3 regions of the Microbacterium marmarense genome follow, and region 1 is predicted to be linked to each of the others. Evidence: predicted binding sites of a transcription regulator. Region 1 holds the regulator's gene; each other region holds the start of a gene.
What was found. Region 1 encodes LexA, which represses DNA repair genes until DNA is damaged. Its sites were predicted from a motif close to TCGAACANNTGTTCGA; they were not measured.
Positions count from the first base shown of each region.

Region 2: WDU96_RS13475 (HNH endonuclease signature motif containing protein) is a predicted target of LexA. The motif match lies at 8,911-8,926, and genes of this name have one in related genera.
Region 3: WDU96_RS06070 (HNH endonuclease signature motif containing protein) is a predicted target of LexA. The motif match lies at 8,012-8,027, and genes of this name have one in related genera.

Region 1 is NZ_JBBDGL010000004.1:23,165-33,694, reverse strand. It holds gene WDU96_RS11800 (class I SAM-dependent methyltransferase) at 1-65, opposite strand, end outside; gene hflX (GTPase HflX) at 150-1,667, shown strand; gene WDU96_RS11790 (S9 family peptidase) at 1,680-3,608, opposite strand; gene WDU96_RS11785 (methylenetetrahydrofolate reductase) at 3,842-4,780, shown strand; gene WDU96_RS11780 (coiled-coil domain-containing protein) at 4,843-6,309, opposite strand; gene lexA (transcriptional repressor LexA) at 6,356-7,036, opposite strand; gene WDU96_RS11770 (LysM peptidoglycan-binding domain-containing protein) at 7,321-7,713, shown strand; gene WDU96_RS11765 (histidinol-phosphate transaminase) at 7,728-8,822, shown strand; gene hisB (imidazoleglycerol-phosphate dehydratase HisB) at 8,819-9,439, shown strand; gene hisH (imidazole glycerol phosphate synthase subunit HisH) at 9,436-10,086, shown strand; gene priA (bifunctional 1-(5-phosphoribosyl)-5-((5-phosphoribosylamino)methylideneamino)imidazole-4-carboxamide isomerase/phosphoribosylanthranilate isomerase PriA) at 10,141-10,530, shown strand, end outside.
Region 2 is NZ_JBBDGL010000005.1:143,212-153,741, reverse strand. It holds gene WDU96_RS13515 (UDP-glucose dehydrogenase family protein) at 1-670, shown strand, start outside; gene WDU96_RS13510 (hypothetical protein) at 831-1,175, shown strand; gene WDU96_RS13505 (hypothetical protein) at 1,364-3,151, shown strand; gene WDU96_RS13500 (response regulator transcription factor) at 3,278-3,643, opposite strand; gene WDU96_RS13495 (ATP-binding protein) at 3,735-5,738, shown strand; gene WDU96_RS13490 (hypothetical protein) at 5,735-6,115, opposite strand; gene WDU96_RS13485 (alpha/beta fold hydrolase) at 6,112-6,972, opposite strand; gene WDU96_RS13480 (thiamine pyrophosphate-requiring protein) at 6,969-8,786, opposite strand; gene WDU96_RS13475 (HNH endonuclease signature motif containing protein) at 8,937-10,220, shown strand.
Region 3 is NZ_JBBDGL010000001.1:1,324,708-1,335,237, forward strand. It holds gene WDU96_RS06025 (toll/interleukin-1 receptor domain-containing protein) at 1-137, shown strand, start outside; gene WDU96_RS06030 (hypothetical protein) at 228-362, shown strand; gene WDU96_RS06035 (hypothetical protein) at 326-832, shown strand; gene WDU96_RS06040 (hypothetical protein) at 832-2,343, shown strand; gene WDU96_RS06045 (hypothetical protein) at 3,191-4,417, shown strand; gene WDU96_RS06050 (hypothetical protein) at 4,962-5,153, opposite strand; gene WDU96_RS06055 (hypothetical protein) at 5,200-6,315, opposite strand; gene WDU96_RS06060 (pyridoxal phosphate-dependent decarboxylase family protein) at 6,315-7,109, opposite strand; gene WDU96_RS06065 (pyridoxal-dependent decarboxylase) at 7,133-7,612, opposite strand; gene WDU96_RS06070 (HNH endonuclease signature motif containing protein) at 8,049-9,452, shown strand; gene WDU96_RS06075 (ice-binding family protein) at 9,636-10,530, shown strand, end outside.

The DNA of each region.
Region 1 (10,530 bases):
ACGTTGATGCGGCGAAGTTTCTCAGCACTGCCGGGTGACGCGCTGAAGTAGTGGTCACTGCCCATGGCTTCAGATCGTAGCGGAGGTAACGCTCAGTGCGGGAGGCTAGAGTTACGGATGCTACTGGAGAGGCACAACGAAAGGAACCCATGACCGATACCACCGCACCGACAGACACAGACGACACCACGATTGATCCGGTGGACCGAGTGCTGGCACGCGCCGAGGCGCGTTCGGGTGTGCGAGTGTTCGGTGGGGCGCAGGCGCTGCAAGACGACGCCACGGTCGGTCACACCTCCAACGATGGAGACCAGTGGGATCGAGAAGAACGGGCTGCACTTCGTCGCATTCCTGGCCTTTCCACCGAACTCGAAGATGTCACCGAGGTCGAGTACCGCCAGCTTCGACTCGAGAACGTCGTTCTCGTCGGGGTCCATCCCCAGGGCGACCAAGAAGACGCCGAGAACTCGTTGCGTGAACTCGCGGCGTTGGCCGAAACAGCGGGGGCTGTGGTGCTCGACGCAGTCCTTCAACGCCGGCCCCACCCCGATCCAGCGACGTATATCGGCAGCGGCAAAGCTGAAGAGCTGCGCGGCATCGTCGCGGCAGTGGGAGCTGACACCGTCATCGCCGACACGGAGCTAGCACCAAGCCAGCGTCGCGCGCTTGAAGATGTCGTCAAGGTCAAGGTGATCGACCGCACCACGGTGATTCTTGACATTTTCAGTCAGCACGCGAAGAGCCGGGAGGGCAAAGCTCAGGTCGAGCTTGCGCAGCTCGAGTACCTGCTCCCGCGTCTGCGCGGTTGGGGAGACTCGATGAGCCGCCAGGCTGGTGGCCAGGTGGGCGCCGGCGGCGCCGGTATGGGCTCTCGCGGCCCCGGCGAGACCAAGATCGAGCTCGATCGGCGTCGGATTCGAACGAAGATGGCGCAGCTTCGGCGCCAGATCCGAGATTTCGCACCGGCTCGCGATGCCAAGCGTGCTGAACGCAAGCGCAATACGATCCCTTCCGTTGCAATCGCCGGCTACACCAACGCCGGAAAATCTAGCCTGCTCAATCGCCTGACCAGCGCCGGTGTCTTGGTAGAGAACGCGCTGTTCGCGACTCTGGATGCAACAGTGCGGCGTTCTATCACCGCAGACGGGCGCATCTACACCCTCACGGACACGGTGGGATTCGTGCGCAACCTGCCGCATCAACTGGTCGAAGCATTCCGTTCAACCCTCGAAGAAGTGGGCGCATCCGATGTCATTGTGCACGTGGTCGACGGCTCGCACCCCGACCCTGCCGCTCAGCTCGCCACCGTGCGTGACGTTATCGGCGACGTCGGGGCACGTGACCTTCCCGAACTTGTCGTCTTCAATAAGGCCGACCTGATCGATGAAGACACGCGGCTGGTACTGCGTGGTCTGGAACCGAAATCGGTTTTCGTCTCGTCGCGCTCTGGCGAGGGAATCGACGAGCTGCGCGCAGCAATCGAAGCCGCGCTGCCGCTACCGGCCGTCGAACTGAACCTTCTCGTTCCTTACGACAGAGGAGATTTGATCTCGGCTATTCACGAGCACGGCATGATTCTCGACCAGCGTCACGAAGAGACCGGTACCGCGATTCACGTGCGCGTGGGAAGTCACCTCGCCGCGCGGCTCGCCGAATTCGTGCAGTAGTCCGGCGCGAACCTAGTCGAGTTCGATCGGCGGAACATCGGCCGGCGCGAAGTCGAAGACAGCACCGATGAAGGCGATCTCGGCTTTGAGGGTCGCCTCGATGGTCTCGGCGCGGCGGAAGCCATGGCCTTCTCCCTCGAAGGCGAGGTAAGCGTGCGCGATACCCGCGGTGGCAAGAGCATCACGCACTGCCTCGGATTGAGACGGTGGCACCACGAGATCATCCAGTCCCTGCTCGATCAGCAGCGGCGTCGTGAACTGGTCGAGGCGCGACAGCGGCGAGCGATCGATGTACAGCTGCTCAGCTTCGGGCAGCGGTCCGACCATGCTGTCGAGATAGCGCGCTTCAAAGTCGTGAGTGTCTTCGGCGAGACGGCGCAGGTCGGCAACGCCGTATCGGCTGATCCCCGCCCCGAAGACATCTGATTGCGCGAGCGCGCACAGCACTGTCCACCCACCCGCGGATCCGCCCGCGATAGCAAGCCGATGCGGATCGGCAATGCCCGCTTCGGCGAGCCCTTGAGCGGCCGCGATCACATCCTCCACGTCTACGACGCCCCACTGCCCGAGTAGTCGTTCTCGATACTCTCGCCCATAGCCCGTAGAACCGCCATAGTTCACATCGAGCACACCGATTCCGCGGCTGGTCAAGTAGGCGATCTTTCCGGATGCTGCGCCACCCACATGGCTTGTCGGACCACCGTGTACGAACACGACGTATGGTGGTCGCTCGTTCACTGGCGCGCGCACATTCGGGTTGGTCGGCGGAAAATCGAAGGAGTACACCGGGCCACGTGCGCCCTCAACGACGAATGGGCGCGCGCGCGGCATCCACTCTTTGACCCACGCCGGTGCGCCACCGGCAACTCGCTCGGCGCGCTCTGGCTGATCGACGTCAACGCGCCAGATGGTCGCGCTGCCGTCGGCGCCCGACGTCGAGATCAGCACCTCATGGCCTCGGGCCGCTTCGATGACAGTGTTGGCCATGACATCGATTGGCAGGGCAGTCGCGGTGCCGTCAGGCTCAATCACCACTACTTCGTCGATGCCGTTGGTTCGTATGGCCACTATGCGGCCATCAGCCAGCACCCCAAACCAGCGCAGCCCCAGTACCCACAATCCGCCGCCGGTGTCGGCGTTCGCCGGCGCGAGCGCACGAGGAGCGGCGCCGTCTGGGCCCGGGGTGACGCGCATGAGGTTCCAACGCCCTGATTCGTCGTCGGTGTAGGTGAGTTCCGCGGGAGAGGTCCATACGGGCTGCAGGGGCGCGCTGCCGTTTCCGCCCGCAACCGTGATGAAATCGTCGAGGCTCGCCGCCAGCTGCTTCACCCGCAACTGGGTTTCGTCCCACGGCATGTGGGGGTGATCCCACGCGATCCATGCCAGCATCGTGCCGTCTGGCGACAGCGCGGGTTGCGCAACGAACGTGCTGTGGCTCGCGAGAACTGTGACAGCGCTGCCGTCACGATCCGCAGAGGCATCCATTGAGATCTCTACGATGTCGCGCAGCGGAGTGGGCGAATCACCGTGCGTTTCACGGATTGCCAATAGCCGGCCGTGCTGCACGCTCAGTCCGCCGAAGCGATAGCCTCCCGACTCTGGCGTGAGGGCTCGCGGGTCGCCGCCCGGGCGCACGAGCCAGACACGCTGATCCGTCTTCTCTACGAACACGAGCACACCGTCTTCACACGCCGCCCAGGCGCCACCGCCGTACTCGTGCACGCTCGAGCGAGCATTCCATGGTGCAACGAGCAACGATTCTGGGGGCGATGTGGCCGTTCGCCGCATCACCGTCGTGCGTCCGCCTTCAGCCGCGACAGACTGCCCCCACCACACGTCATCGCCGACGTATTGGGCGCCTTCAAGGCGCGGAGATGCCGTCGAGACAGAAGCTGCGGTGAGCGGAGACGGCCAAGTGCCGTAGGCGAGCGAAGTAGTCACTCTTCCACGGTAGGCGAAAGCGAAACACGGTGACACATGCCGCGACGCACGTCATCCCGTCCGCTACCTTGGAACCATCGTCGCCTGACGTCTTCTTCCCTGGAACGCCGACGGCAATGGAGCGACAGCCGAGCCCGGCATCCGCCCGCGATGGCACAGCTCGGCGGCTTTCGCCCGGGTGTATGTCCGCGGCCGTCCGGCCCGTAATCGTCCTCTTACCCGAAGATCACCCCATGTCAATCGACCTGAGCGCACCACCCGTGCCGATATCTTTTGAGGTGTACCCGCCCCGCTCCGAGGCGGCGTGGCCGAAGCTTCATCAGACGATTCAACGACTGGCTACGGTCAACCCGCGGTTCATCTCAGTCACCTATGGCGCCGGGGGCACGACGGGTGGGCGTTCGCTCGAACTGCTGAGCCACATCCTCAATGAGACGAATGTGGAGCCGCTCGCCCACCTGACCTGCGTAGGCAGCACATACGAGACGACGAACGCCCTGATTCGCGAGTTTCTCGACGCAGGAATCGGGAGTTTCCTGGCATTGCGGGGTGACCCGCCCCCGGGCGTCAGTGAAGACGATCAATTTTTGGGAGACCTCGAAAGCGCAGCGCAGCTTGTGCAGCTCATCGATCGGGTGCAGGCAGAGCGCACGCCGTATCGCGAAGAACCTGTGCCTGGCGTACCTGGTGCCGCGCGAGTCGCTCGTCGCGACAACATCGACATCGCTGTGGCAGCGTTCCCGAATGGGCACCCACGCTCGCGCTATGCCAACGAGCACATCGACGCTCTGCTTGCAAAGCAAGCGGCGGGAGCAACTCTCGCTATTACGCAGCTGTTCTTCCACGCTGACGACTACCTCTCTTTCGTTCAACGTTCGAGAGCGGCTGGCGTGACCATTCCGATCCTGCCGGGCATCATGCCGGTTACTACACCAGCTCGGCTGCGCCGCACCATCGAGTTGAGCGGCGAACCGATGCCCGCTGAACTGTCCGTTGCGCTCGAGGTCGAGCCGACGCCCGAAGGACAGCAGCAGATCGGGATTGCGCATGCATCAGCTCTGGTGCGTGAGGTGCTCGCAGGCGGAGCGCCGGGGATTCACCTTTACGCGTTCAACAATCACGACACCGTGCTCGCAGTGCTTCGCGATGCCGGCGTGACCACCGACGGCTGAGTGACCAGAGAAGAGGCGGATGCTGCAGCGTCTAGGCTGCGGCATCCGCCTCTTTCGGCTTGCTACGACAGCTTCTGAGTCTGAGCGTCGCTCGGCGTCACGGTGGCCAGCTCTGCGCCCGCAGCGTCTGGCACGGTGTCGTCGAGGACCAGAGTGTCGCCCTCTCCGGCAGGATCGTCGAGGCCAGTCGGCAACGACGCCACCGCGTCATCGGGGGTTCGCTGCACCAGTGTCGCGGCGAGCCAGGCTGCAAGTGCGAGCACCACTACCAACACGATGTCGCCGATCGACAGCGGTCGCAACGCGAACACAAGCAACACAGCGAGTACGAGGATGATGGCGCGTACCAGCAGTCGCTGCTGGTACATCCACTCGCCGAATCGGCCCGTATTCATACCGCTGCGCTGCAGCGAACCGCGTGCCGAAGTCGAGAGCGTCGCGCTGAAAGCGCGGGCTCGTGCGGCGTGACGCGATCGTCCCGCCATCCAGCCTGACAAAGCGATGATGACTCCGAGGAAGGTAAGAACGACAGCCGTGTCTTGCATCGCCCCGACCACGGCGTAGAAGATTGTGCTCAGCGTGGTGCTCGGAATGCCCACGGCAGAGGCGTTGAGACCCAGCACGGCATTTGCGCCGGCGAACCCGGCGGCGAGAAGGCCAGAGCCGATCGCAATCGCGATGCCCGTGCCCAGCACTGCGACCGAGCGATGGCGGGCAAGCGCAATGCCGATCGCGAAGAGCGCGAGGCAGATCACCGGCAGCCACCAGCCCACTGCGACAGCGATCGCATATATGGTGCCTACCAACACCAGTGCATCGCTTTGCACGATATCGATTGAGGTCGAAATCGCGGGAATCAAACTTGCGACACCGATTCCCTGGTCGATCATCTGCGACTTGAGCTCTTCGACGATGGGACCGAGCTGAATGGCGAGGGTGCCATCGTTGGCGATCGTGACGACGCCATCAGTATCGTCTGCCGTGGCGGTCGCTATCAATGCACGGTGGCTCGCTACCAGAGCCGTACGCCATACGTTCGCGAACGCGTCTGATTCGACGGCTCTCGTCACCCCGGTCTCTATCAGGCTCTCGACGCCGGATGCTGCCGGGGCACGAAGCAGATCAAGCGCGGTGAGCGCGGCAGGCGGAAGGTCGAGGGTCGCGATCCCGTCGAACAAGCTATCGGTGTAGGTCTCGACGTCGATCGAGGCATCGATGGCGGTGACCGCTTCATCGATGATCAGAGCCTGCACGCCTGGGTCATCGGCGAGTGGTGCAAAGGTGGCAACGAAAGCATCTTCGCTGACGAGTTCCACGCGCGCCCAGCTGGCCACGACCGACACCGGCACCATGAAGCCGGCGAGGATGATGCAAAAGGCCGACAGCGCAGCGCGCCACCATCCCGCTCGCGACCTGGCAGGCTTCGCCGGCCCCGTGGCAACGGGTTCTGATGATGCTGTCTTGAGAGCTGCGTTCTCTTGACGCAACTCCTCTAACTCAGCGCGTAGCTTCTCGACCTCTGATGCCATGGCGTGCCCCCTAAGAATCTTGGTGACGCCAGACTAGTGGAGGGGGTTAGACAGCGCGTAACACCGCAACCACTTTGCCGAGAACGACGGCATCGTCGCCCAAAATCGGTTCGAACGCGGAGTTGCGTGGCAGCAGCCACGTGTGGCCGTCTCGCTGACGAAAGGTTTTGACGGTTGCCTCATCGTCGAGCATGGCGGCAACGATGTCGCCATTGTCTGCAACGTTCTGCGAGCGCACGACTACCCAGTCGCCGTCGCAGATGGCGGCATCGATCATCGAGTCGCCTGAAACCTTGAGCATGAACAGCTCGCCCTTGCCGACGAGCTGACGAGGAAGAGGGAAGATCTCTTCGACGTGCTGTTCGGCGGTGATCGGCACGCCTGCCGCGATGCGCCCGACCAGCGGAACCATCGCGGCGTCACCGACAGTAGGTGCGCTGTCGGCGGGATTCTCGGTGGCGGTGCCGGGCAGGTCGATGAGCACTTCCATCGCGCGGGTCTTTCCGGCATCGCGACGCAGGTATCCGCTCAACTCCAGCTGGTTGAGCTGGTGGGTGACGCTAGAGAGCGACTTCAGGCCGACGGCGTCGCCGATTTCGCGCATGCTCGGCGGATACCCGTTGCGCGCGATCGCACGCTGGATGACTTCGAGGATCGCCATCTGCTTGTCGCTGAGGCTCTTGCGCCGACGGGTTTGCGGTTTCTCGCGCCCACTCGCATCGCTCATCTTCGGCTCCTGTCTGGTTTCTCCGGCAGCCGTGACCAGCATCGGTCTTCGAATGTCGGAGGGTCGTGGTGGGGTTCTCCTATCGAAACCGTATCCGGATTTAGCCCCCGAACGCACGAGCGCATGCGCGTGTCGCGTTCGAGAGTCGCAAATCAGAAACGGCACTTGACACCCAATTAGATCGAAGATACGTTCGGAATATAGATTCACATCATGACCACTTGGTCGATCCGCTCCTGCGAATCTTCCACCAGTCGAATCTTCCTGAGTCGAGGAGACCCGCCATGACTACTATCGCCATCACAGCCTTTTCGCCGACCGCGTCAGTCTCAGCGCCGCGAACGTCGAGCCAGCCCACCAAGCTGCGGTTGACCGTGCGTGGACGGCGAGTGTTCGCTGCCATGGCTGCATTGCCGCTCGTGATCGCTTTGAGTATCGCGGTCATCAGTGGCGGTGCGGCAATGGCGTCTCGAGACTCCGGCGTGGCGTCGGTCTCCTACGAGAGCGTGACCGTCGGAACCGGCGACTCGCTCTGGTCCATCGCCGAAGAGGTGGCCCCGGCGGCAGACCCGCGCGACGTGGTTGATGCCATCGTGCGGTTGAATGCCCTCGACAGTGCCAACGTTCTTGTCGGTCAGCGACTGGCGGTACCGGCTGAATACTCATCCGGCTCCTAGTCACACGGCCTACGATGGGCCGAGTGAGTGTACGTCTGGAAGATCTGCCCCTCCGCGATGATTTACGCGGCTTGACGCCCTATGGTGCACCGCAGGCGCCGTTGCCGATAGCGCTGAATGTGAACGAGAACACCCATCCCGTGCCGCAAGAGGTCGCGGACGACATCATGGACTCGATCGCGTTAGCACTGCGCGAAGTGAACCGTTATCCCGATCGCGATTTTGTCGCATTGAGAGAAGGTTTCGCGGACTATCTCGGTCACGGATTGACAGCCGAGAACATCTGGGCAGCGAACGGTTCCAACGAGGTGCTGCAGCACGTTCTCCAAGCCTTTGCTGGTCCGGGGCGCAAGACCTTCGGTTTTGCGCCGACGTATTCGATGTATCCGCTGCTCAGTCAAGCCGTCGGGGCGACTTGGCTCGCGGGCAGGCGGGAGGTGGACTATTCGATTTCGGCGACCGACGCCGCCGTTCAGGTGCGCGAGGCGCAACCTGACGTTGTCTTTCTTTGTTCGCCGAACAATCCCACGGGCACACCCGTGAGTCTCGATGTGATCGAGGCGGTGTACGAGGCGTCAACCGGCATCGTCGTGGTCGATGAGGCGTATCACGAGTTCGCGCCGCAAGGGGAGCGCTCTGCGCTTACGCTGCTCCCCGGTCGGGAGAGGCTCATCGTTTCGCGCACGATGAGCAAAGCGTTTGCTTTTGCAGGTGCTCGGGTCGGCTACCTCGCCGCTGACCCTGCCGTCGTCGATGCGTTGCGGCTGGTTCGGTTGCCTTATCACTTGAGCGCTCTTACTCAAGCAGCCGCGAGTGCGGCGCTTCGTCACGCACCGACGATGCTGCAGATGGTTGATGAGATCGTTGCGCAGCGGGATCGAATCTCAGCGACCATCGAAGCACTCGGGTATCGCCCCTACGAATCCTGGTCGAATTTCGTTCTGTTTGGCGATGTCGCTGATCCCGCAGCCCTATGGCAGTCGCTCTACGACCGTGGCGTTTTGATTCGCGACGTCGGGATCCCTCACCACCTGAGAGTTTCGGCCGGCACCGAAGAAGAGACCACCGCGTTCTTGGACGCGTTGGCGTCGATAGGATCAGCGTCATGACCGAAGCTACTTCTCGCGCCCCACGCACGGCATCCATCCGGCGCTCCACGAGCGAGTCATCCGTTGAGCTCGAACTCAACCTCGATGGGAACGGCCGCAGTCACATCGATACGACCGTGCCCTTCTTCGACCACATGCTGACGGCGTTCGCCAAGCACTCGCTCACCGATCTCACCGTGCGCGCATCAGGCGACACTGACATCGACGCACACCACACGGTCGAAGACATATCGATCGTGCTCGGGCAAGCAATTCGCCAGGCACTCGGAGACAAGTCCGGAATTTCTCGCTACGGCGATGCACTCGTTCCGCTCGACGAGGCGCTGGCGCAAGCGGTTGTCGACGTCAGCGGCCGCCCCTACCTGGTGCACACCGGCGAGCCCGTCGGATTTGAGCACCACCTCATCGGCGGCCACTTCACCGGCTCACTCGTACGCCACACCTTCGAAGCGATCTCGTTCCAAGCGGCGTTGACCGTACACGTTCGGGTTATCTCGGGGCGTGACCCACACCACATCGCCGAAGCGGAATATAAGGCTTTCGCGCGCGCTTTTCGCCAGGCCAAGGCTCTGGACCCGCTCGTCGATGGTATTCCCAGCACGAAGGGCGCACTGTGACTTCGAAGCCGGTGGTTGCAGTGCTCGACTACGGGTCGGGCAACGTTCACTCCGCGGTGAAAGCGCTGGACGCTGCTGGTGCAGACGCACGGCTGACGTCGGACCGTTCCCTCGTGCTCGAAGCGGACGGATTGCTTGTGCCCGGGGTCGGGGCGTTCAGCGCCGTAGCGAACGCACTTCGCGCGACCCGCAGCGACGAGCTGATCGGTCGTCGGCTCGCCGGAGGGCGTCCTGTACTTGGGATCTGCGTCGGAATGCAGGTGTTGTTCGAACACGGCGTCGAGCGAGGGGCCGACTCCGAGGGCTTAGGGGAGTGGCCCGGTGCGGTAACCGAGTTAGACGCCCCCGTGCTGCCACACATGGGGTGGAACACTGTCACTCCTGATGAGGGGACGCGTCTGTTTCGGGGCATCGAAGACGAGCGCTTCTATTTCGTGCACTCGTTTGCCGCGCAAGAGTGGACGCTCGACGTGCAACCGCCGTTTCCGAAACCCACCTTGACCTGGTGTGACTATGGGGCGCCGTTCCTCGCCGCGGTGGAGAACGGGCCGCTTTCTGCGACCCAGTTCCACCCGGAGAAGTCGGGCGATGCAGGCATCCAATTGCTCTCCAATTGGCTCGACGGGCTCAGCAGGACTACCCTCTGAAATCGTGCCGTCTGCGCAGGTAAATGCCTCCGCGATTTTCCCGCACAAGGAGCCATGAACGATTTCTCGTCAACACCCGAGTTGATCCTGTTGCCCGCTGTTGACGTTGCCGGTGGCAAAGCCGTGCGTCTTACCCAGGGGGAGGCCGGCAGCGAGACCAGCTACGGCGACCCCGTGGATGCCGCCCTCGAGTGGGCACGCAGCGGTGCCGACTGGATTCACCTGGTCGACCTCGACGCCGCATTCGGTCGCGGCACGAATACTGCGATCATCCGCAAGGTGATCAAGCAGGTCAGAGGCGTGCAGGTCGAGGTATCCGGCGGAATTCGAGACGATCGCACCCTCGAAGCGGCCCTCGAGAGCGGCGCAGCGCGCATCAACCTCGGCACGGCCGCGCTCGAAAACCCCGAGTGGGCAGCCGACGCGATCAGTCGCTACGGCGAC
Region 2 (10,530 bases), on a different contig from region 1:
CACCAAAATCTCGTTCATCAACGCCATGGCCGAAATCGCCGAGGTCACCGGAGCCGACGTCACCCAACTCGCCGACGCCATCGGCCACGACGCCCGCATCGGCCGCCGCTTCCTCGGCGCCGGCATCGGCTTCGGCGGCGGCTGCCTGCCCAAAGACATCCGCGCCTTCGCCGCCCGCGCCGAAGAACTCGGCCGCGGCGAATCCGTCGGCTTCCTCCGCGAAGTCGACGCCATCAACCTGCGCCGCCGCGAACGCGCCGTCGAACTCGCCGTCACCGCCGCTGGCGGCACCGTCTACGACAAGAAGATCACCGTGCTCGGCGCAGCGTTCAAACCCCACAGCGACGACATCCGCGACTCGCCCGCCCTCGACGTCGCCGTGCGCCTGCACGGCCTCGGCGCCAAGGTCACCGTCACCGACCCCGCCGCGATCGAAAACGCCTCCCGCGTGCACCCCCAACTCACCTACGTCGAAGGACGCGACAACGCCCTACAGGGCGCCGAAGTCGTCATCGTCGTCACCGAGTGGGACGAATACCGCCGCGAACTCACCCCCGCCCACGTCGGCGAACTCGTCGCCAACAAAGTCATCGTCGACGGCCGCAACTGCCTCGACGCCGCCGCCTACCGCGACGCCGGCTTCACCTACTACGGCATGGGCCGCCCCTAACCTGCACCACCAATCCGCGCGGTGCACACAGCGGCACCGCGCTACTGAATCAACCGGGTGAAAACCTCACCCGGTTGATTTCGGCAAGTCGCGTAATGAATCACTTGGTTCGACGTCTCTTCAGTAGACCCCTCAAGACGTCACCAAGGAATCCCGCCACATGCTGAACAATTTCGAACTGCTCTCCCTGATGCACGTCACCGCTTCAGGCATCGCTACCGTCGGACTCTGCCTTGCCCTCGTGGCCGCAGTGGGCGTGTTCATCGCACTGGCCGCCGACCGCCCCGACAAGCTCGTCGGCCCCACCGGACTGCTCATTCTCGCCGTGCTCGGCGCAACCGTCGGCGGCGCCGCCCAAGAGTGGTGGCAGCTGATCACCGCCGTTGTCGCCGGAGGCACCGCCATCGTCGCCGGACTGATCGTCGCCCGCCTGCTCCGCACACGCCAGCAGCCCGACGCACCCCAGACGTCCATCGACCGCATCCCCCTCGCCTCCTGGCAGTAAGCGGGAGTGCCACCCCGGCCTGTGGTCGTTGATGGGATTCATAGGATGCTGACGCCCAACTGTCACCTCACAGATTGCGGCCGCCGCTCACATGATCGATAGCCTGAAACGAACGCTCGACAACGGCGCATTCCCGGCGCTGACGCCGACACCATCGATGATCGCTGGCCGACGAACCTGGGGTTCTTATGCAGACCACGACACTCTCTAGGCGCACGCGCGCCGTCGCCGTCGCGGCAGCTGCCGTATTGCTGCTCGCCGGCTGCACTGTTGCCGCTCCAAAGGCCGAAAGCGCCCCCGAACCGACCGACACCGGCTCCGCGGCGACAGCGACGGCTGCACCCGTGCCGAGTGACGACGACACCACGCAGGCCGACGGCGCTGAGAGCGATGAAACCGACGATGCCACCGATGACGCATCGACCTCTCCCGAGGCTGCTCCTGCGCCGTACAGCGCCCCTTACAGTGCTCCGTATGCGGCGCCGTACGCTGCGCCGGGCGCGGTGCCGGGCGAGGCCTCGGGCGACACTGGTGCCGGCACTGCTACGGGTGGCGGCGGTACTTCGAGCGGCAGTAGTAGTGGAAGCGGTTCGTCGAGTGGCAGTGGGGGCTCCGGTGCTACGGGTGGTTCCGGTAACGATAGTGATGTCGACCCTGAGCTTGCGATCTCGCACGACGACTCGGTGTACCTCAACTCGAGCGTCGGCACCCTTACTTTCGACTACGAGAGCTACTCGGTCGGCAGCGGCGACTCGTTCGACTGGCAGGGCACCTCGTGGAACAACTCAGATCAACTGCAGTTCGACGTGAGTGCCACCCACGACAGCTCAACCACTCCGGCCACATACTTCTCGACGAACACGAACCAGAAGACGGTGCACACGCTGTCGTCTGACGGCGACGAACCAGACGAGCTGCACTACGCGTTCTGCGGCGACCTTAACTTCACCGCCTTCGGTGCCGCCAGCACCTCCACCTGTTTCGGTCAGGGCGAATGGGGCATCGACAACAACTGGTGGGTCGGCGGCAGCGACTACCAGACCCACGACGGCGAGATCTGCTACATCAACCCCAACGAGGTCGGCGCCATGGGCGCGAGTGCGGTGGCGTGCATCAATCCCGACATTTCGTCAGACACGTTCGCGGTCGACTCGGGCGGCACACACTCGAACTTTCTCTCGTTCTACAGCTTCGAGCAGCTCACCGTCGTCAACACCGAACTGCAGACCGCGCTCGACAGCGTGGTCGAAAAGCTCAACTCAGCCGGTGTGCTCACCAACGCACAGACCACGGCGATCACTCACGCAATCGACGCGAAGGTTCCTGCCGGCGTGCCGCTCGTGCTCAACTCGCCGTCGTCATGGGAGTTCGGCTGCGCCGACTCGTGCACCGACACCGACGACTACTCGATCACTTCTGGTCAGCTGTGGGCGGGCCTTCACTCCACCACCGACTACGACGGACTGCTGTGGAACGCGGGTCTCGACAACCTGGCGATGAACAACATGAGCATCAACGCGACCGCTGGCCGCAATGCCTCGTCTGACGTCGCCGACTGGTTCACCGGCGAAATCGCAAGCGGCGCCATGATCGGTGCGGGCACGCAGAACGGCACCGCCAGCCCGTCTGAACTGAACTTCGCGGTGTGCGGCGACCTCACCCCACAGGGCGGCAGCTTCAACAACGACCCCATCACAACGTGCATCGGTCAGGGCCACAACGCTGATGACTTCGATGCGAACAACTGGTGGATCGGCGGCCCCAGCTGGCAGGCAACCACTCCCGTCGCACTCGACAAGATCATCGACGCTATTCCCAACACCTTCGTCCGCGACTTTCTCGAGGTCATCGCTGACGACACCGAGGCGCGCATACTCATCGACGTCGACCGGCTGACCGCCCTGATCACGCTGAGCGGCAACGCCGTCACCGGCGACGCAGTCGACGGAGCCGTGTTCGTCGTAGGACTGGGCTAGTCATGGGACCGGGCTAGTCATGGGACCGGGCCAACTGTGCGGCTGGGATAGTCGTGGGACTGGGCTAGTCGTTCGACCGCGTCAATTGTGCGGCTGGGCGAGGTGAGGCCGGTGCTAACTGTGCGATCAGGCAGCGATGAGCGAATCGACGCGGGCGGCGAGCGCACGCGGCGAGAACGGCTTCGTGAAGTAATCGTCAGCGCCAGCATCCATCGCCCGTTGACGATCGATGTCTTCAGAACGCGCGGTCAGCATGAGAATCTTCGTCTGCGCGTACCGCTCTGTTGCGCGCAATTCGAGGCACACTTCGAGCCCGTTCTTTCGCGGCATCATCCAATCGAGAATGATCAGATCTGGCAGCCGTTCAGCGGCGGCTTGCAACCCGAACTCACCGTCAACGGCCACGTGAACATCGTGACCTGAGAGTGAGAGCTTCATCTGGATGAGCCCGGCGACATCGGGGTCATCCTCCACGACGAGAATAGCGGCCATGGAGGTCCTTCCTCGGGGAGAGTGGGTAGCGTAATCATACGACCTTGCGCCCGTTTTGCGACAGTAGCCACTCCCGCACTACGGTCGCATCATGCAACCGCTCTTGCCATCGCAACGGCTTGATGGTGGCGAGGGCCCCGGTTGGGTCACCTCTTGGTGGATCTGGGTGGGCGCCGCGCTCACCGTTTTCGGGCTCGCTACCCTGGGCGTTTATCTGCGCCCCGAGGGCACCAACATCGCGGTGTGGTGGCCCGCCGCCGGCTTCTCGGCAGCGTTCGTGCTCGCCAATCCGCGCCACCGTCGTTGGGGTGCAATCACCCTCATATTCGTGTCGACGGTACTCGCCAATATGGTCGGCGGCCGCGACATCGACATCTCTCTCGTCTTCGGCATCGGCAACGCCGCCGAAGCCGGAATGTTCGTATATATCCTCGAACTAGGGCGCCGGCGGTTCGTGCTGCGCACGGTCTCAGATGCACTGCGATTCATCATCGCTGCTGTTGTCGGCGGCTGCGTGATCGGAGTGCTCGCGGGCCTCGCCATCATGACGTTCGACGGCGGATCATTCGTCACCAGCGGACTCCATGCAGCGATGTCGCACTCGGCGGCGATCATGATGATCGCCCCGTTCGCCGTGCTCCCCCCTCTCACCAGCGAGAGAGCTCCATGGGGCGAAGTGGCGCTGCAATCAGTGCTGCTGTTGCTGTCGCTCGTGATTGTTTTCGGCGTCGAGAATCAGCTGCCCCTCGCCTTCGTTCCACTCGCCTTTCTTTCGTGGGCGGCATTCCGCTTTCCTGCAAGCATCGCGATCGCAGAGGTGCTGACCACGTCGATCATCGTCATCTTGGTCAGTGTGGCCGGCTTCGGTCCCTTCGTCGACGACTCGTTGCATCCCGACGAGCAGGCGGCTGTCATCGTGACGTTCTTGCTCGTGCTGGCCGCGTTCACCCTGTTGTTGGCGGGCGGGCGCACCGAGGTGATTCTCGCCGGCCGCGCGGCCCAGAACGCCTCGCAGTTGCTGTCGTCGGGCTTCGTCGACTCGCAGGTAGCCCTGGTGCTCGCCGACGTGGTCGACGACGAGTGGGTCGTGCGCTGGACGAACCGCGCTGCCGCCGCGGTGCTCGCCGACGAGGTGAGTGCCGACAGCCGCTGGCAGGGCGAGCTGGCCGACCAGGCGAAGGCAGCGCTCGAGTGCGGCGACGTGGTGTCGTTTCAACGCATTGCGGGCCGTGAGACGATCAACGTCGTCGCCAACGCGGTCGATGGTGACGGCAGCCGCATCGCGGTGCAGATCGTTGACGTCAGCGAAGCCGTGCGGGCAGCCGATGAACAGCTCGCCGCCGAGCGCGAGCGAAGCGCCGTGCTCGCGGCGAAGATCGAGCTCGAACGCCAGCGCGAAGACTTCGTCGCGACCACCAGCCACGAGCTGCGCACCCCCATCGTGAGTGTCGCCGGCTACACCGAGATGCTGCAAGATTCCACCGAGCTGCGCGGCACCGAGCGCGAGTGGGTCGACATCATCGCCCGCAACGCCGACCGTCTTATCGAGCTCGTCGAGGGCCTGTTGTCACTGAGCCGTGCTGCGCAGGCGCCCTATGAGAGGGGCATCAGCGAGCAGGTGCAGATCGCTGAAATCGTTCAAGACGTCGTGCGCATTCAGTCACCATTCGCCGCGAACCGCGGCGTGGCACTGCAGGTCGGTGCCCTCGACGGCAGCGTGACGAGCGTGCGCAGCGACCTTGCTCGTGCGATCGGCAACCTGGTGTCGAACGGCATCAAGTTCACGCCCGATGGCGGCCAGGTCACCATCGAATCCTTCGTCACAGATGCCGCGACCGTGATCAAGGTCACCGACACCGGGTCGGGCATTCCCGCAGAAGCGCTGGCGCACGTGTTCGAGCGGTTCTATCGCGCACCCGACGCTGAGCGCAACAACACCCCCGGCACCGGCTTGGGTCTCGCGATCACGGCAGAACTCGTGCACCGCAATGGCGGCACGGTCTCGCTCGAATCACCCGAAGAGCGCGGCACCATCGCGACGGTGCGGTTTCCGATTCGAACGCCCACCACCACGATCGACGTGATCGGCGCTTAAGCCCACCAGCCGAACACCAGGCTCACCGGTGCGAGCACGGCGAACGCGCCGAGCGCGGTGCCAACAATGGGCAGCGTCTTCGAGACGCCGGGGCGTGCTTTCACCAGGGCGATGATGCCGAGAATCAGCGCCACGAACCCGAGCAGCCCAACAACGGGCAGCACGACGATCAGCAGCCACAGCACCGGGTTCATTCCCGGAATCAGCGAGATCAATACCAGCAGCACAGCGGGCAAGAGCGCAACCGCGGCGACGATCACCGCGGCCAGCCCGAGCGCTGAGCGCCCTCGCGTAGCGGGCTGAGATGCGGCGGTCTGCTCGGTGAACGCGGCGTCGTTCGCAGAAGGCGGTGTGGATCCGGGCGCAGAAGTGGTCATGCGGTGAGCGTAGCGGAGCGCGCCTTTCGGCGGCGTCCCCGCAGAGAACGCGGCACGTCTCCGTGTTGCGGTGCGACGTGCGCAAGAATCTTGCGCCAGTGCGTCGCGATCGCAAGCCCCGCACCCTCGGCTCGCACCGTGCGGCCGTCGAGCAGCCGTTGACGAAACCAGCGCCCATCGATGTCGGTGCTCACCTCGGGGTGATCCTCGCCATACACGAGCAGGGTCTCGGCGCGAACGCGGTCGAGCCGAGCCAGCCAGTCACGCTGGTCGAATGCGAGCTGATCACCACGAACGCCGGCATCGCCCTGCCGCGCGGCGAGTGTCAGCATCCGCTCAACACGACTGCTCGCCGCTGTCCAACTGGGCTCACTCTCTGAGATTCCCAACATCGACGGCGTGAACGGTTCATCGGCCGACACTTCGTCAGGAAAATGCTCGGGAGCGGGCGTATCAACCAGCACCGCCCGATCGATAAGCTCAGGATGCTGCGCCGCCAGCGCGAGCGCCACGAGACCGCCGGCGCCCCATCCCACCACTCCGATGGAGCCGTAATCAACGCCTTCGAGCATCGCTGCCTGGCGCTCGACGCCGTGCAGATAGCTCGAGATATCGTCGGCGTGACGGGCAAACGAGGCATCGGCATCGCGACGCCACGGGTCGCTCGCGCCATACCCCGGCCGCTCGGGCGCGATCACGCGCACTCCCCACTGCGTAGTGATGAGCGGATCGGGGTCGAACTCGCTCGCGCCGGGCGAGGGGTGACACAGCAGCACCAGTCGCCGAGCGACGGGGTCACCGAGATCTGACATTCCCAGGCTGCGGCCGTCGCGCAGCGTGACCTGTCGCGCCGTCATCGGTCGCCAATATGCAGTGCGCCTTTGACCCGCTCCGCCGTCTGGGTGGCGAGCGCTTCGGCCGAATCGCGAATCACGTTCACCGCCGACGGGTCGCCCTTGAGCAGCGCCATGCCGGTGTTCTTCGCGAACTCCGCGGTGATGTGGGGCGGCAGCGGCGGAACGTTCTTGCTGACATACGCGTCGATGAGCGTCACGCCGCGGTGCGCGAGAGCCGCTTCCATCGCGGGCGCGGCCTCATCGTCGCTCTTCACCCGAATGCCCTGAAACCCGACCAGTTCGGCCCACCCGGCATAGTCGACCGACTCGACGTTCTGCGAGCCCTCCCACAGCGGGTTGGCGTCTTCGGTGCGCATCTCCCACGACACCTGCGCAAGGTCGTCATTGTGCAACACGACGATGATCAGCTGCGGCGATTGCCACTGGTGCATGTACTTCTTGATCGTGATCAGTTCGTTCATGCCGAGCATCTGAAAGGCGCCGTCGCCGATCGTGCACACCACGGTGCGGTCAGAGTAGGCGAACTTCGCGGCGAGCGCGTACGGCATCGCCGCCATCATCGTGGCGAGGCGGCCCGACAGATCTCCGCGCATGCCCTCGCGCAGCCGAATGTGGTGGCCATACCAATCGGCCGAGGTGCCCGCGTCGGCCGTGACGATGGCGCCGTGCGGCAGGCGCTCGTTGAGTTCGTAGAACACTCGGCGTGGGTTCACCCCGTCGGAGTAGTCCACCATCGCCTGCGCCTGCATCTCGCGCTCCCAGCCGACCATCTCTTCGGCGACCTTCTCTTGCCATGACAGGTCGGTCTTCTCGGTGAGCTGCGGAATCACGGCGCGCAGGGTCGAGGCGACATCACCCCAGAGGTTGAGTTCGGTGGGGTACCGCGTGCCCAGGTGCTCGGGACGCAGATCGACCTGCACCGCGCGCGCCTGGCCGGTCTCGGGCATGAACTCGCCGTAGGGGTAGTTGGTGCCGAGCATCACGAGCGTGTCGCAGCGCTGCATCTGATGCAGACTCGGCAGCGAACCCAGCAGCCCGAGTTGCTGCGTGTGATGGGCAACGTCAGAGCTGATCACGTCTTTGCCGCGAAGCGCGGTGATGATGCCGGCACCCGCCAGTCGGGCGGCCTCGAGCACCTCGGCGGTGGCGCCCTGCGCGCCCGCGCCCACGAAGAACGTCACACGCTCACCCTCGTTGATGATCTTCGCCATGCGTGCGATCTCGTCTGCCGGTGGGGTGATCTCGATAGACGCGGGCTTCGCGCTCGAGCGCGAGACCCAGTGCTCAGGTTGCGGAGCCTCAGCGTCAAGCGCCTGCACGTCGTGGGGCAGCACGATGACCGTGGGCTGGCGCCGCGCGATCGCGGTGCGAAACGCGGTGTCGACGACGACCTGCGCCTGTTGCGGAGTGGTCACCGTCTGCACGTAGGCGGCAACGTCGGCGAACACCCGCTCGAGGTTGTTCTCTTGCAGTGTGGCAGTGCCGGCAGAGGCGAGACCCTGCTGGCCGACGATGGCGACGACGGGCTGGTTGTCCATCTGCGCGTCATAGAGACCGTTCATCAGGTGGAATGCCCCGGGGCTCGAGGTGGCGATGCAAACGCCCACCTCTCCGGTGAACTTCGCATGCGCGGTGGCCATGAGTGAGCAGAGCTCTTCATGCGTGGGGCGGATGTATTCCAGCCCCTCGCCGGCTTTCTCGGCGCGCCCGAGGGCCCCGTCGAACTCTCCGATGCCGTCACCGGGGTAACCGAAGACCCGCGAGACACCCCATTCCTGCACTCGATCGATGATGAAGTCGCTGACTGTAGGCATGCCTCTAGTCAAGGCCGATGGCGAGCCGATTCCAAGCCACTTGACAGCGCTTGGGGGTGCGCTATCCTCCCCAACTCGGCTTCTCGCGCCCGTGTCCACAGCGACCACCCAACGAGACCGAGTGTCGTAGGTATGTTCTAGTCTTTAGCTATGTCGATCGACAGTTCGAGCCCCACTCCCGAAGACGCCGAGCGCGCCGCGGATGGCATCGACGACGTGGTCGGCTTCGCCCCGCAGATCACGCAGATCGCGGCAGCTCAGCTCGAAGCTCTCGTCACAGTGCATCAGGTTTCATTGGCGGATGCTGCGCGGCACGGCCGCGAACTCACCGACGTCGTCGAGCGTGGCATTCGGCTTGAACTCGCTGCCGCATTGCGCGTCACCGAAACGGCAGCCAGCAACCTGTTGCATCTCGCCGATGCGGTCGTGGTTCGTTACCCGACGGTGCTCGATTCGATGCGCGCAGCGCGCATGACGCAGCAGCACGCCGAGATTCTGGTTGACGCCGTCGACAAGGCAGAGCCCGAGTTGCGCGATGATCTGCTGCCGCGGGCGATCACCCTCGCCGAGGCCGAGCCGGTCGGAACGTTTCGCCGCAAGGTGAACCGGCTGGTTGAGGTTGCGCGGTCGGTGACGCTGCCGCAGCGGCACGAAGAAGCCCTTGAGCAACGGCGTGCGTACGTGTCGCCGGGCGATGACGGCATGGCCTGGCTAGCGATCCTGGCTCCTGCCGTTGAGGTTCACGCCGCGTACGGGCGCGCAACCGCGATGGCCAAGGCGATGCTCGAGGTCGACGGCGAACACCGCACCCTTGATCAGCTGCGGTCCGACGTGTTGTGCGACCTGCTCATTGACGGTGAGGTCGCTGATGGCTCACCGGTCACGCGGGGCATTCGAGCGAACGTCACGGTGACGGTGCCCGCGCTCGCGTTGCTGGTCGACGACGAAGACGCTCGCGCAGCCGCCGGGCTCGCACCGGCCGAGGTCGAGGGCATCGGGCCTATCCCACTCGATCGGGCGAAGCAGCTGTGCGGTGGAGACAGCGGGTGGATGCGGGTGCTCACCCACCCAGAGACCGGAATGGTTCTCTCGGTCGGGCGAGACCAATACCGACCACCCGCTTCGTTGAGGCGGTTGGTCAGGTGGCGAGCCGACAGATGCATGGCACCGGGATGCGGACTCACCGCCGTCAGATGCGAAATCGACCATACGGTCGCATGGGAAGACGGCGGCGGCACCTCACTCGACAACCTGAGTCCGATCTGCCGAGGGCATCATCGCGTCAAGCATCACGGCGGCTGGACGGTCACCCAGATCGCCGACAGTGGCGGCGCACTGCAATGGACTTCGCCCACCGGGCGGCAGTATGACGTCTACCCCGAGCGCCGCGTGGTGGCGTTCCGCCCGAGCGACGAAGGCACCGCACCGTTCTAGCGGGCGCAGGGTCGTCGGGGGTGAGTCGTCGGGGTGCGTCGTTTGGGGTGGGTCGTTCGGGGTGAGTCGTTCGGGGTGAGTCGTTGGCTGGTGCAGAGGGGTCAGGCTGGTGCAGAGGGGGCAGGCTGGTGCAGAGGGGTCAGGCTGGTGCAGAGGCGCTCCCGCTAGCGCGGAGTCACTTCGAGCTCGCGCCGAGTCGTTTCTGCTGAGTCGTTCGAGCTGGCGCAGCGTGCACGGGTGTTGCAGAGGGGTTCTGCTGTATCGATTCAGTCGGGCGCTGCGCCGAATTTCGCGCCTCACCAGCGTAATT
Region 3 (10,530 bases), on a different contig from region 1:
CCCGACGGGCGGCCACCATGGCACGCGAGAATCGCCAACGTAAAGCACTCCTCATGGAGGATTGGGAGGCGGACGCCGCCGCTGATGAAGCCGCCGCCGCAGCGGCGGAAGCGCGCGCGGAGAACGTCGATGGCTAGGAGGCGGTTTCCAGTGGGAACGCACTCCCGGCATTGGCTGCCGTGTCGCGATGCGCGGACGCATGATGAGAATTCGCTAATGTACGGAGTATGACCCGAATCGAAGGGGAGTCGGCTCAGGCCAAGGGCGCTGACGGTGCCCAGCGCGCCAAGCGATGGCTGGAGTCCACCACGCGCGTCAACGCGCAGTGGGTGAATCCCAACCCTCCCGCCGCGCCAAGCTGACCTTCGCCTGGCCGCACGGCGGACAGAACTTCTCGTTTGACCTTGGTGGCACACTTAAATACGGCGAGTACGACGGCCACGAGTTCTTTGCCGAGTCGAAGAACTACGCCGAACCGAGCGACCTGCCGAAGCACTACTCGAAATTCCTCGCACAGTGCTACGTGGCATACGACAAGATGCCTTCTCGCGCGGACCACTTCATGTGGATCGCATGGAGCCCCCACTCCATCACGGACTGGCCGAAGCTGACCACCTCGGACTACGTTCGAACTCACGTCCTCAAGCACCGTGAGCGGGTGTTCGGGACCGACGACGAGGCCAAAGCAGCCGCCCTGGTGAACGAGGACGTGGTGTCGGCAGTGGCGAGCAGACTGTGGCTGGTCGTGCTCTCGACCAAGCAGGAGACACTCGTCATCTCGAAGGAGCACCGGAGCGTCATCGAGGCATACGAGACCAAGAAGGGGGAGTGATGGCCGACGTGTCCGCTTACGCCGCCCTCATCCACGACGGCTTGTTCGACCCGTCGCCCAGCGAGTCCATCCTCCGCGTCAAGGACGCAGTGGCCAAGGAACTGACGGCGCTCGACTCGACCGCTCGCGTGAAGCGAACCGATTACTTCAACCATACGTTCGCGCCCGACTTCGTCATGACCTGGCCGGACGCGAGGAGCCGCCGGGTGTATCTCCGGATGGCCTACGACCTCGAAGCACTCGTGGAAGACGTGGCTCTCATCGACTCGACAGACCCGTTAATCTTCGGTCTCACGGAGGCGGAATCCATCGAGGCAAAGCCTCACGTGGAGCAAGCGATCGCAGGCAGCGACGCGATGTTCACCGAGGCCGCTGCGCTGGAGAAGCTGATCGACCGCAAGAAGGCCGATTCGACCGCCAACATGCTGAGCAACGCGCTCGCGCAGGGTGGTCGAGGCTCGTTCGTCGGCGATGAGGCAGTCGAATTGGCTGATGTAGTCCAGCGTGGGTTCACATCGGCTGCACTGGTTGATACCGACGGCACCGCCGAGGCAGTCGAGACTATCAGCGACCGACTCCAGGGACAGCAGGCGTGGCGCATGAACCGGGTGCTACAGGCGGTGTGGGAAGGGAGCGAGGGGTCTCTCACGACCTTCCCCGGGAAGGCGGACGTCTCCGGTCGGCTGAATACCGAGTCGCTGAGCTACCTCGTCAAGTACATGCGGACCGATGACCGCGACTTCTGGCGACGAGTCGGTCGCGGGCTCACCATAGCGGACTTGGAGAGCCTCGACTTTGCAGATGCCGAGGCCAACATCGAGAGCCTGATTCAAGCGAACCTCGATGTCATTTCCGCTCGAGCCACCATCGTCAAGCCGGACCCGCTCGGGCTCGACGAGGCCGTAACCGGTGCGCGCTTCCGCTGGAGCAAGCGAGGTCGTCACATCACGTTCGAAGCCCCGAAGCTGTTCGCGGTGATCGGGAGCGCGAAGACGAACCTCAGCGGCGTAGACGAGGAAGCGGCGGCGGTTTCCGTGGACGCGTTCATCGACCGCGCGAAGGATACGGACTTGGTGGAAGTCAGTATCCACTCCGGTCCTGACCACATCAGTGTCAAGAACGACGAGGGCGCGATCAGCACGGAGCGGCTACGCGGGGTGTCGGAAACGTTCGGCGGCTCCACCGAGGTGGCGCAGGTGATCGTGGGGTCCCGCACCGGGCGCGTGACGGTTGATCTGCCCGAGCGGTCGGGAACCGGCAAGACACAGAGCAAAGTGCGTATGGCCGACCTGCTTGTGACGACCATCCCGCTCGTGGTCGACGTGCCTGACGACGTTCGCGAAGGCATTGCGGAGTTCCTGAGGTACGAGGACGACAACGGTCGAACCCGGCTCGAGACGCTCGCTCTGGATGAGCTACCCGAGGTAGACCCTACGATTCCGCTTCTCGCAGTGGAGGCTCTCGTGGAGAACGGCACGTTGGTCGACCCGGAGTCCTCCACCCCCGAGTAGGTGCCAGCAGCGACGGGAATCCCGACTGCAAGCCTCCCGACGAATCAAATACATCTGCGTTCGCCGAAGCGCTGCATCGCAAGAATGCACGCTCACCACGCGCATTGCGCGCAAAGCGATCCTCGGGGATCCCCAGTGAAGAGTCGGTCGAGCGGACTGTCGGGAGCAGCGATCAGTTTTTGAACTTCCAGGGCAGTCGGTTCCGGTAGTCTCCGAGGTCTGGGCAACAAACTGGGGAGATTAGATGCGCGACTGGTGGAAGGCCGTTCTGATACTTGTCGCTCTTTCCATTGCTTTGGCACTTGTAGCGGTCGTCGTGATCGAGCTGGTCAAAGACCCCTTCGAAGCCGCGGTGCGGCGCGTCGGCATCCTTGGCGAATCCTGGCCATTCCCGTACTTGCCGCGATCCGTCGTGTGGTGGTGTTGCATCGCGATTGTTTGCGCCCTCGGCTTCGCGTATGGAATCGCGAGACTTGTGGAAGCCAAACGAGAATCGTCGAACCGACTTTTCGTTCCAGCGGCACCCGGTACGTCACCGAAAGACGCCTGGTCGTCCCTACGTGACGCCGAGCTGCTTCAGAGAGCGGTGATTGAGCCTGAAGCAAGATTTGCGCGGATCACAGAGAGCGTCGAGGCATATACGCGTTCGCTAAAGATTCGGACGACATTCCTCATCAGCCCCCGTGGCTTGCCCAGGGGACGGAGCGTGCCGATCCCGATGGTTCTCAGTGCAAAGGGCCGTTTGGAAAGTGGCTTAGCGTTCATCGATTCCGCAGGAGTTCGGGTCTCGTCGATGAATAGAGCGGAGACTCTCAAGCATCTCGCGGGCTGCATCAAACGTCTGTATATGGCCGCGAATCCGCTCGGAGCGTTGGCGTACGGATCGCCAGATGACGTCGAAAGCCTCGCGGCTCGCGTCTGGCGGCTTATAGCCAACGATCATGGCCCCGCCGATGACCCTGCAATGACTGCCCGGATGAATGAGGAAGCAGAGTTGCTCTACTTCCTCCTTCTCGATTCGCGCGGCGCCAACCAGCAGCGAATGTTTGAACTCTGCAGTCTGATCGGCGAACTCGTGTGGAACTATCCGATCTGCGTTCGACTGGAACGACATTCAAGTGGTAAGTCCAAGTCCGTCCGGCTGACTGTCGAGAGGCGCGTAGTCCCGGAGCTCTTCGGTTCGGGGTCTGTTGCGTTGGAGACGGATGGCGCGTTGTCCGAGAGCGGAGACACCAGCGGTGGGAAAATAACTAATGCCGCGAGCCTCGTCACGCTCGGTCTCCGCTTGCTCGATGCCATACGTCGATTTGCGGGAGTGCCGGCGAGTGTGATCACACACGACCTCACAAACGCGTCCCGCGCCGCGAGCTATCATCTGCAGATCGCTGGCCCTCCAGGGTACTACGCGGCGCGGCTTCGGCTTCTCGACGTTCTCGGGCGTCGAATTGAGCCCGCCGCGATCGACGCTGTCGAGTCCGATTCCGCGATTCTCCGCGGGCAGCGGCATGCACACCTCTATCTGAGAGGCGCGTCTGGCGCTCGCGATGCCAAACTTGAGGCTGGCTACTATGAGCGCACACCTGGCTCTATGGCGGTTGCGACCGCGGCCGCGCTGGCCACACTCGTCGTTACTGGGATCATCGCTGCAGCTCAGGTGAGCGCGGCACTCGCGGCCTGTGACAGCTTGGTAGGGAGCGCCGCCGACCAGTGTCTGCGCCTCTCGCCCGCGAATACGGGAGCTAGTGAAGGACTCCTTCAGATCTTGCTCACCTTCCCCATTGCTCTGGTGGCGATGTCCGCGCGACGCAACGATGCGGTTTGGGGTGGGGTGCTGGTCGCTCGGGTGACCAATGCCGCGGTGGTCTTCTTGACCCTGTGCGCGCTCGCCCTTTCGGTATTCGCGGGCGCTCTAACGCCCGCAGGCCTCTCGGTCGCCTGGATAGTTGTCACGGGTCTCATGACGGTCGTACTGGGAAGCGCCGGGACCTCATGGATATTGCGCAGCCTGATCCATATCCGATATGTGAGAAACGCAGGGCCTAAGCGCGCTATCAGCCCAGCGGGAGTAGAGTGACGGCCATGAGTGGCACAGATCTGGAGGCACGCGCTTTGCCTACCCCAGTTGTCAAGGGCGTGAGCCCCTCCACTGGCACGCAATCTCGTGCTGACAAGAGGGTGCGTAAATCCCCCTCGAAGTTGAAGTGGCGCGGGAAAACGACCTGGATGGTTCGGGGGACTCAAGAATCGTATGTGCCCGGTCTCCCTGATGGTGTGCGGATAGCCGACCTCGAGCCTGGAGAAATTCGGGCCGCACTCGACCTGCGGCTCCTTAGCCGCCCCCTCCTCACCGACGGGCAATGGCGCGCAGCAACTACCGTCGACCCAAGAGCGGCGGCAGCGAGCGCCATCGTCCTCCTTAAGCGAATTGAGACGCATAAACGTCTTCAGCGCGCCAAAACTCGCGAAACCGACTGATTGCAGCTCGCCTTGGCTCAACTCCGAGCCACGCATAGCCCGCGACGGGCTGGGAGGAGTATAGATTCCTCGCGCACAGAGCGGCCTTCATCACCGGGTTCGATATCGCGGAAGTTTGCCAGTCGCTCGCCCGCCACCAGAGCTCACGCATATTCGGAGCGCTCACGGCTGCCTCGCGCGAGCGTGGCCACTGACCTCACCGCGAAGAAAAGCACGCCTGCTCTGCTCACCAGCTCATCGTCGCTGGCCCCTAGACCAGCGATCGCCTCGGCGGCCGGAGCTGGACCGATCGCCTTCTGCAGCGCAGACAGCACCCCAGCGGGCCCGCGTCCCACCGGGCCCGGTTGAGGATCCTGACCGGGCTGTTCATGGCAAGCGGCGCTAGCCGGTGGCAGTGTTCCGCGATGCCCACTCGATCGTCCGAGATATGAAATCACACCCTGCAACTCGCAGTTCTGTGTTCTCCGCGCCCAGCACGTCGCGAAACGGCTGCCCGAGCTCGCCGGCTAGTAGAGCTCTGTTGGTGACCGATCCCGGCATGTCGCCGTATCCATAGGCATGCAACAAGATGCTGACAACCTCCGCAATCTCCCAGCCGGTTGCCGCAGGCGGGGCAGCCGGAGACTGCGAGCGAAACGGGTCCGGAACGGTGAGTGCGCGGAGTGCGAGCAGCGCGCGGGTTGTGGCTGCGTCCGTATTGCCGCTGTCCGTCATGAGCTCGTAGGCCGCAGCCAAGCCATCGAGCAGTCGTTCTCGTTGAGACCGGAGGTTGTGGAGCGCCCGTGCATGCCAGGCGAGAACGGCCGCGATGAAGGCGAATCCGATCGTGACCGTCACTTCAAAGACCCAGCTGTCTTGGCCGCGATACAGAGCGAGCGACATCGCGCTGAGCGTCGCCGCGAGTAGTGACGCGGTCCAGGTCAGCTGGCTCCAGTGCGCTTGATACGGTCGCGGTTTGGGAGAGGCAGACAGCAATGGCGGCACGGATGCCGAGCTCGCGGCGCTGAGCAACATACCCACGAAGCCGAGCATGAAAGCCGTCAGTTTGGTCGACACGAGGGATTCAACCGAGGAAAATGACGCCTCAGATGTCACGGTGATGATTGCGGCCACGCCCGCTGACAGGACCACCGCCCACGCAAGCGAAGTAAACACCCACCACGCGGGGGTGGCGCCTCGCCTCATTCGGGATGTCAACCGCCTGTAGGTTCCCGCGCGCAACTGCGCAGTCCCGGCAGCGGCGGCAATCGCGCCGCCGAGTGCGGCTAGAACGGTGAGGGCTGAACTCGCGACGGGGTGCTGGAGGAGTGCGGCAAAAACGCCCGCCGCGGAGGCGACAACCGTCGCGCCTCCGAACCACCACCAGTTTCGCCGCCGTCGAAGGCGCACGAGCCGCCGCGCAGCACGCGAGCCGAGGTCGTCCCCGGTCGGGGTGATCGTGAGCTCAGAAGCCACTCGCCATAGGTCGGGCTTCGGTGCAGTCGTAATAATACGCATCAATCGCGAGCGTAAGCCATGGGGGCGACATGCGCGCCTACGCCCGGCATGACAGCGCGCGCTGCGGAGCCAAGCACGTCTCTCGTCCCTTGCGCCGGCAGATCGGCACCGCACGTAGACGGGCATCTGGCAAGCGACGCCCGGATAGCGATCCTCGTGCAAGTCACCGCGCCCGGCAGCGCCGCGATGCGCACGGCGAGCTCGCGTGCGCGGAGGGCCATCTGGTCAACGAGCTCAGCAACTCCTCGCCGGCCGAGGGAGCGCAGCACAGCCCAGACGGGCACGCCTCGCGCGCGGCGTGACATCTCGGGCACGAAGTCGAAAGGCTGGCCGAGACCGTCGTTGAAGTCGTCGATGTGCGGCCCGTGCATGGCCATCGCTGCGCGGTGCGCCCGCTCGTCCCGCACGATGATCAGGCCGCAGTCGTAGGGCGCGTTGAGTGTCTTGTGGGCGTCGGTCGTCCACGAGTCGGCAAGTTCTACCCCGGCTACGAGATGCCGTAGTGAGGGTGACGCCGCCTGCCAGAGTCCGATTGCTCCATCAACGTGCACCCACGCGCCGTAGCGGTGCGCGATCGGGATGAGCTCGGCAAACGGGTCGCTGTCGCCGGAATGGATGTCGCCAGCCTGCAGCAGCACGAGCGTCGGCCGCGTCGGGTCAGCGGCGAGCGCCGCTTCTAGGGCGGCCGGGATCATGCGGCTCTGAGCATCGGCCGCGACGAGCTCGGGCTGCGGCAGTCCCGCGTAGCGCAGTGCGGCTCCGGGCGACAGATGCACCTCTTCGCCCGCGATCACCCAGCAAACCCTCTGTCCATGTCTCATCCGAGCCGCCCCAGCAGTTCGCCACGTGCGGCGGGGAACCCGACGAAGTTCGCCATCGTCGCGCCGCTCGCGAATCCTCCGGAAGAGCCAGCCGGCAGGCCGAGCAGGTCGAGGAGCCATCGGCCGGCGGTCCGCTCAGCGGCGGCCGTGGCCGGGGTGACGGCGCCCATGGCCGCATTCTGATCCCATGCCGAGACCAGCCAGTCCGCAGCCAGCGCGGCGGGATGCACCCCACCGATGATGAAGCCGAAGAACCGCCCCGAACCCATTCCTGTCAGCCCGGGCTCCATCCGCTCCGCGAGCAGGTCGATCGTCGTCGAGACGTCTTCCGGCTCGCCCGGAATCTCGCCGAGCGACGCCGCAATCGCCGTCTCGTCGAGGCGCGGAGGCAGCGGTCGAGTATGCAGTGAGCCAAGCCACTCCAACGCGTGGGTGTGCGCGGCGGCAAGAGCGCTCTGATAGTGGAAATCGCTCATGACCTCAGTTTCGGACGCCCGAACCCGAACCTCATGCGGAAAGGCCCGTTGGGGCCGTGTTTGCACAGCGCGCACGGTTTGGGGAGAGGGGTATGTGCCGTGGTCGCTGACACTCGCGTCGACGCGCAACGCGTCCGCCACAGGGGCCACAGCGGCCACAGGTGGGGTGGGGCTCGAGCGGTTGCAGGACTCCAAAGATGCCCTGGAGCCGTACCCTCTGGCGTGACAACAGCCTGCGGCCGTTGCCTCCTCGATGAGGTCGCCCCGGTGCGGTGGAAGTATGGGTAGGCCGCTCCATCACGGGTGGTGATTGTCTGGCAATGGTTGGCCATTGGCACGCGTCAGCGCTGCGCGCTGGGGCGCAGCATCCACCCTTCTCCACACTCGCCTTGCCGACATTCGAACAAATGTCCGAGGCCCCTGTCATCATTGAGGTATGTCCCGCACCGCTACTGCTCCCGCTGAGATAGCGTCCGAGCGCCTTGCTTCGGTGGTGCGTGACGTGGTCGATATTCGACGCCAGATTGCGGGGTTGCAGGCACGTGAGGCTCGTGCGCTCGCAGAGGCGGCGGCGATTGCAAAAGAGTGGGCGGATGCTGAAGCCTCCCAATCTGACGCAGACTTCGCGCACCGCAGTGTGGCGGCAGAACTGGCTGCCGCATTACGCGTATCTGACCGCACCGTGCAACGGCAACTCGGTGAATCAGCGCGCATGGTCGAGGTGTTTCCCGAGACGACCAGCGCGCTCGCCGCGGGGCGCATCTCGCTGGCCCACGCGAAGGCGATCGTTGAAGCAGGCGACCGCATCACCGAACCCGAGCTGATCGCGGAGTACGAGTCGAGCATTCTGCCCTACGCCGAAGCCGAGACCGTGACCCGACTGCGACCGGTCGCGAAGCGGCGTGCGCAGTGGTTTCTGAACGAGACGATCCGCGAACGACATGTTGCGGCCGCGACTTCTCGGGCCGTGCAGGTGCGTGATCTTGACGACGGCATGGCCGAGTTGCACGTGACTGCCCCCGCGGTCATCATCCACGGCATCCATGATCGTCTCACCCAGATGGCACGCGAGGTGTCGGATGCCGACGCGCAGGCGATAAACGACGCACGTGAAGCGGCGCGCGCTGCGAAGCGCGAAGGCCCTGCGGAAGATGCGCAACGCGCAGCTACTGACGAAGCGCAACGCGCAACCGCCCACGTGGCTGAGCTCCTCAACGCTCGTCGCAGCCTCGACGCGATTCGCGCCGACCTCCTGGCCGATCTGCTCCTCGCCTCCGACCCTGTTGCACACATCGGCACCCGCGACACGGGGCTCGCCAGCATTCGAGCCACCGTGCAAGTCACGGTTCCGGTGCTCACCCTGTTGGATTCACCCGTCGATGACCCGTTCGACTCGATCGCACTTGCCGGTCACGGGCCAATCGACCCAGACACCGCGCGCGAACTCGCGAGACACGCACCCGGATGGGACCGAATACTCACCCATCCGATCTCCGCCGCGGTTCTCGCCGTTGACCGATACCAACCAACGAAGAAAATGCGCAGACTCCTGGCGGTTCGTGACCAACACTGTCGATTCCCCGGATGTCGACAATCCACCGCGCGCAGCGATATCGACCACACCATCGACTGGGCGCACGGCGGAAAAACCGCTGTCTCGAACCTTGCGCATTTGTGCCGGCGTCACCACACCTTGAAACACCACACCCCGTGGACTGTCGTGCAAAAGCCGGGCGGAGTCATGGAATGGACCAGTCCCACTGGCCGTACCTATCCCGACCATTCCTCCAGCGGCGTGCACTTCGCCACCGATGCCGAATTCGACCCCGCACCTTTCTGACGGTGATTACCAGGCTCCACTCGGACGAAAATCCTTCCGAACACCAGCGTGCGGACAAGTTTGTGCGTCGATCAGGTTACAAAAGGGCCGGTCACGACCAATCGGTGATAGACATGCCCTAGGCGCATACGCTGTTGAAAAACGTTGACCTTGGATGCCCCTCCTATTAGGAAGGGATCGACCTTGTTCAAGGCATCCTCAAAAGTCCGTTTCTCCGCCGCCATTATTACCGCAGTATTCGCAGTGGCTCTCGTCCCGAGCACTGCCGCTTACGCCGAAGCCACAGAGCTCGACCTCGGCACCGCCTCACCATTCGGTGTTCTTGGCGCCTCAACTGTCACCAATACCGGTGACTCAGTCATCAACGGCAACCTCGGCGTGAGCCCAGGCACGTCGATCACCGGCTTTCCGCCAGGCATCATCAACGGTGATACCGAAGCAACCACCGCTGTGGCAACGCAGGCCCAATCCGACGCCCTCGTCGCATACAACAACGCAGCAAGTCAGACCCCCACACCGCTTGGCCTTGACGAACTCAGCGGCAAATCACTCGAACCGGGCGTCTACTCCGGCGGCGCTATCTCCCTGAACGGATCCCTCGTTCTTGAAGGCACCGCCGAATCGGTCTGGATCTTTCAAGCGGCATCAACCTTGCTCGCAGCATCCAATTCAGAGATCACCGTCACCGGCGGAGCGAGCGTCTGCAATGTGTTCTGGCAGGTGGGCAGCTCAGCAACAATCGGCACTAGCGCCACATTCGTCGGCACCGTACTTGCCTACACCTCGATCACCGCCAACACCGGCGCAACCATCGACGGACGCCTACTCGCGCTCACCGGTGCTGTCACTCTCGACGACAACCTGATCAGCGTCGACGAAACCTGCGACACCACCACTCCGGTCGAGACCGCGAGCCCCGCGATCACCTCTAGCGCACCCGCCGCGGGCGAAACCGGCACACCGTACTCGCACACGGTCACTGCCACGGGCACCCCTGCACCGACCTACAGCTCCAGCGGAACCCTTCCGACCGGCACCACTCTGGACTCGGCCACCGGCGTCATCTCGGGAACCCCCA